One region of the Nocardiopsis sp. NPDC007018 genome, then DNA from elsewhere that is predicted to be linked to it. Evidence: predicted binding sites of a transcription regulator. Region 1 holds the regulator's gene; the other holds the start of a gene.
The links. The regulator LexA, encoded in region 1, represses DNA repair genes until DNA is damaged. The targets are predictions, from matches to a motif close to TCGAACANNTGTTCGA.

Region 2: ABZ635_RS17255 (DUF6504 family protein) is a predicted target of LexA. The motif match lies at 1,057-1,072, and genes of this name have one in related genera.

What each region holds. Positions count from the first base shown of each region.
Region 1 is NZ_JBEYHA010000012.1:14,931-17,114, forward strand. Features, by position in the region: gene ABZ635_RS09005 (alpha/beta fold hydrolase) at 1-594, opposite strand, end outside; gene lexA (transcriptional repressor LexA) at 732-1,406, opposite strand; gene nrdR (transcriptional regulator NrdR) at 2,067-2,184, shown strand, end outside.
Region 2 is NZ_JBEYHA010000029.1:55,106-57,289, reverse strand. Features, by position in the region: gene ABZ635_RS17260 (protein kinase) at 1-832, opposite strand, end outside; gene ABZ635_RS17255 (DUF6504 family protein) at 1,153-1,440, shown strand; gene ABZ635_RS17250 (GNAT family N-acetyltransferase) at 1,502-2,077, opposite strand.

The sequences.
Region 1 (2,184 bases):
GATGCCGCCCTGGGCCTCGGCGACGCGCACCTGCTCGGAGACCTGCCGGTCGATCAGGTCGAGCATGCGCGTACCCGGCGGGGCGGCCAGTACCAGGGCGGGTTCCGCGTCGAGGACCTCATGGGCGCGCAGTGCGAACAGGGCCCCCTCGCTGTGCCCCAGGACGAGGGTGCGCTCGGGGTCCACCTCGGGCTGGGCGACCAGCTCGGCGTAGGCGGCGGCCATCTGCCGGTCGAAGACCAGCGGGTCCACCGGTTGGTCGAGGGCCTCCTCCTCGGCCTCGCTCATCCGGTCCGGGTCGGCGCTGCCGAACTTGTCGTAGCGCAGGGACGCCGCCCCGGCGCTGGTCAGCACGCGGGCGAGGTTGAGGTTGGTGTCGGCGTCGGGGCGCACACTGCCGTTGCCGTCGCGGTCGGTGGGGCCGCTGCCCGAGATGATGAGTACCCCGGGGACGGTGCCGCCGGTGTCGGCGGGCGCGGTGAAGGTTCCGGGCACCGTGAAGCCGCCGCCCTCGAAGGAGACCTCGCGTTCCCGCCCGGGGGCGCCGGGCAGCACCGGGTCGGCGCCGTCGTCGGGCGCGCACGCGCTGACCATCAGGACCGCGGCGGCCACGGAGGCGGCCAGGGCGGCCCGGAGCCGGTGCGGGGCGGGAGGAACGGGAGCGCAGGCAGGTGTCGACACGCCCTCAGCGTAGCGGCCCGCCCCGCGCCCCCGGCTCCGGGACCAGTAGCTCAGACGCGGCGCATGACCGTGACGACCTTGCCGAGGATGGTGGCCTGGTCGCCCTGGATGGGCTCGTAGGCGTCGTTGCGCGGCATCAGCCACACGTGCCCGTCCGGCTCCCGGCGCAGCACCTTGACGGTCGCCTCGTCGTCGAGCAGCGCCGCGACGATGTCGCCGTTCTCGGCGGTCTGCTGCTGGCGCACCACGACCAGGTCGCCGTCGGTGATCGCGGCGTCGATCATGGAGTCGCCGACCACGGTGAGCATGAACAGGCGCCCCTCACCGACCAGCTGCCGGGGGAGCGCCAGGACGTCCTCGACCGCCTCCTCGGCCAGGATCGGGCCGCCGGCGGCGATCCGGCCGACCAGCGGGACGGACGCCGCGCGGGTGGAGTCGGCGGTGAGCTCCTCCTGGGTGAGGGTCTGGGAGGCCCCGCGGCCGGGGGTGCGCAGCTCCACGGCGCGCGGCCGGTTCTGGTCCCGGTGCAGGTACCCCTTGCGCTGGAGCACCTTGAGCTGATGCGCCACGCTGGAGGGGCTGGACAGGCCGACCGTGTCGCCGATCTCCCGGATGGACGGCGGGTACCCCCGCTCGCGGACGTACTTCTGGATGCAGTTGAGGACGCTCTGCTGGCGTGCGGTGAGTCTGGGGGTGTCGGGCGCGGACGCGCCCGGGTCGCCCACGGGCGAAAGAACGGTGGTGGGTCCTGAGCCGACGGCTCCGGGCTTGTCCTCCGGCACGGCCGGGCCTCCTCGGTGTTCGGTTCGGTCAGGGCCCGCGTGTGCGGCCGGTCACGGGCCACGCGGACCGGACGGCGAAGCCGGTGTGAAATCAAGGTCAACTTTAGTCGTTGCACACGGTGATATCAAACAAGCGTTCGAGAAGCCGTGGACGGGTCCCGGCGATTTCCCATTGTGTTTTCGCGCGCCGATTTTCCGGGTCGCACATATGCGCGGACACGAGGGGGGCCGTTGTCGTCCGAATGCGCGACCTCCGTATGGGGTTCGTCTCGCGTCGCCGCGTCCGCGTCGCGCGCCGGACGGGCGCGGGGGAATTCGGACGCGTCACGGTGTGGCGTCCGGCGGGCCGCGCGCCCGCGCCCCCTTATCCTGGGAAACGGCTCCCAGGGCCGCACATCCCCGTTTCCACCTCCCCGAACCGTGTGCTTCGGCGCCCCCTGTCCCGGGATTGGGGACACGCCGGTGCCAGGGTTGCGGGCGTCCGTCTCAACACCTAGGTTCGACCACAACATCTGGTGTTGGCATGGGGGCTGTGGTCAACAAGTTGTGGTTAAGTAGAAGCCTAGGGTTGTTGGTCGGGTAGAGAAAGCCAGGTGAACCGGGATGCACTGTCCGTTCTGCCGTCATCCGGACACCAGGGTGATCGACAGCAGGTCCACAGACGACGGCGCGGCCATCCGCCGCAGACGGACCTGCCCCGTCTGCGAGCGCCGCTTCACCA
Region 2 (2,184 bases), on a different contig from region 1:
CCTCCTGGCCGGTCAGCCTGGCCAGGAGCTGCTGCGAGGTGGGGCGGTTCTCGGGTTGTTTGTCCAACGCGGCCGTGACCAGGTCGAGCAGGCTCGGATCGAGGCCGTCGAGCCGGGGCGGCGCCGTGGAGATGTTGTGCAGGACCGCCGGGACCGTACCCGCGTCGAAGGGGGCGCGGCCGATGCCCGCGAAGGCCACCAGGCAGCCCCAGGCGAACACGTCGGCGGCGGCCGTGGCCTGCTCGCCCAGGATCAGCTCCGGGGCCATGTAGGAGGGTGTGCCCATCAGCTGGCTGGAGCGGGTGACCGCGCCGCTGGCGTCGTCCAGGGCGCGGGCGATCCCGAAGTCGATGACCTTCGGTCCGACCGGGGAGAGCAGCACGTTGGCGGGCTTGAGGTCGCGGTGCACGATCCCCGAACCGTGGATCGCGGTGAGCGCCGCCGCCACGCCCATCGCGAGCCCGTCTAGGGTCCCGCCGCGCATCGGGGCGCCGTGGCGGACCGCCTCGTCCAGGTTGGGGCCGGGTACGTACTCCGAGACGATGAAGAGCGGCTCGCCCTCCAGACGGGCGTCGATGACCCCCGCGGTGGAGAAGCGGGCGACCCGGCGGGCCGAGGCGACCTCGCGGGCGAAACGCAGCCGGAAGGACTCGTCGTCGGCGAGGTCGGGGTGGATCAGTTTGACGGCCACGGTGCGGTCGGCGGCGTCCCTGGCGAGGTACACGGTGCCCATGCCGCCGCGCCCCAGACGCCCGATGATGCGGTATCCGTCGAGCTCGCGCGGGTCACCGACGCGCAGGGGTCTGCCGCTCTCGTGTCCGTTGGACGTCACAGTTGGGGGTCCCTTGTATGGATCGTGTGATTCGCGCCTAACAGCGTACCGACACCGACACGCTGGCGCCTTCCGGTTCCTCCGGTCGTTCCGGTCGCGGAACCCCGTCGCCGGTCACGGAACGGAGCCGGGTCTGGCGGGCGGGTCGCGCGTCCGGGGGCGCTACGGGAAGTGACGCCCGGAACGCGGAAACAGTTCCAAGGAACCCCCGATTTCGCTAGTATTCGAATGCTTGTTCGAAAGCCTGGCCGTACTTCCCCGCGGGCGGGCTCTGCCGGCGGCGTGCCCGCGCGCGGTCGGAGGAGAGGCAGGGTCGGTCGATGCTGGGGAGGACGGTCGTGGGGCGGTACTTCGGGGCGAGGGTCACGGTGGTCGAGGACGGGGACCGGCCCACCCGGTTCACCTGGGACGGCCGCGTGTACGGGATACGCAGGATCATCGACCACTGGGTGACCCTGCGACGGGACTGGACCCCCGGCGCCGGTTCGCAGGTGCCCGAACGCCGACACTGGCGGGTCGAGGCGGGGTCGGCCTACGCGCAGGGCGTGTACGAACTCCGGCACGACTCCGCCACCGGCGAGTGGACGCTGAGCCGGGTCTGGGGGTGAGCCCGGCGGCCGGGCCAGTCGCTCCGGCGCGGACCCGGGCGGACCCAGACGGCCCGTGAGGTCAGCGCAGGTCGTCGGGGACCAGTCCGAACGACGCGAGGTCGGTCCGCCCCTCGTGCAGCGGCATCGCGTTGCGGTCGGTGCCCTCGCGGACGAACCCGGCCGCCTCGGCCACCCGGCACGAGCCGGTGTTGTCGACGGCGGCCTTGAGCTCCACCCGCTGGAACCCCTGGCCCAGCGCCCAGCGGGAGACGGCCACGACCGCCTCCGTCGCCAGTCCGCGCCCCCGCCCCCAGGGGGAGATCCAGTAGCCGATCTCGGTCACCCCGGACGTCCACTGCGTGCGCAGCAGCGCCACCGACCCGCTGAACCGGCCGCTCGCCCGGTCCACCACGGCCCAGTGCTGGCCGTCGCCGCCGGTACGGATGGCCGGGGCCTCGCGCAGGCAGAAGTGCTCGGCCGTCGCGCGGGTGTAGGGGAGCCCGGGCCCGGGCTGCGGAATCCACCGCTGGAGCTCGGGGTCCACGCACGAGGCGTACAGGTCGTCGACGTCCCGTTCGAGCAGGGCCCGCAGGCGCAGGCGCTTGGTCTCCAGGATGACGGCGGGCATCATCGGAGCGCTCCGGAGCGTGGTCATGCGCGGGTGTCCCCTCGTCTTTGCGCAAACGCCCGGCGGCCCCGGGCTCCGCTCAAGATACGCGTCTCCACGGGCGTGCGGGACGGGGTTCCGCCGGTCCGCCGCAC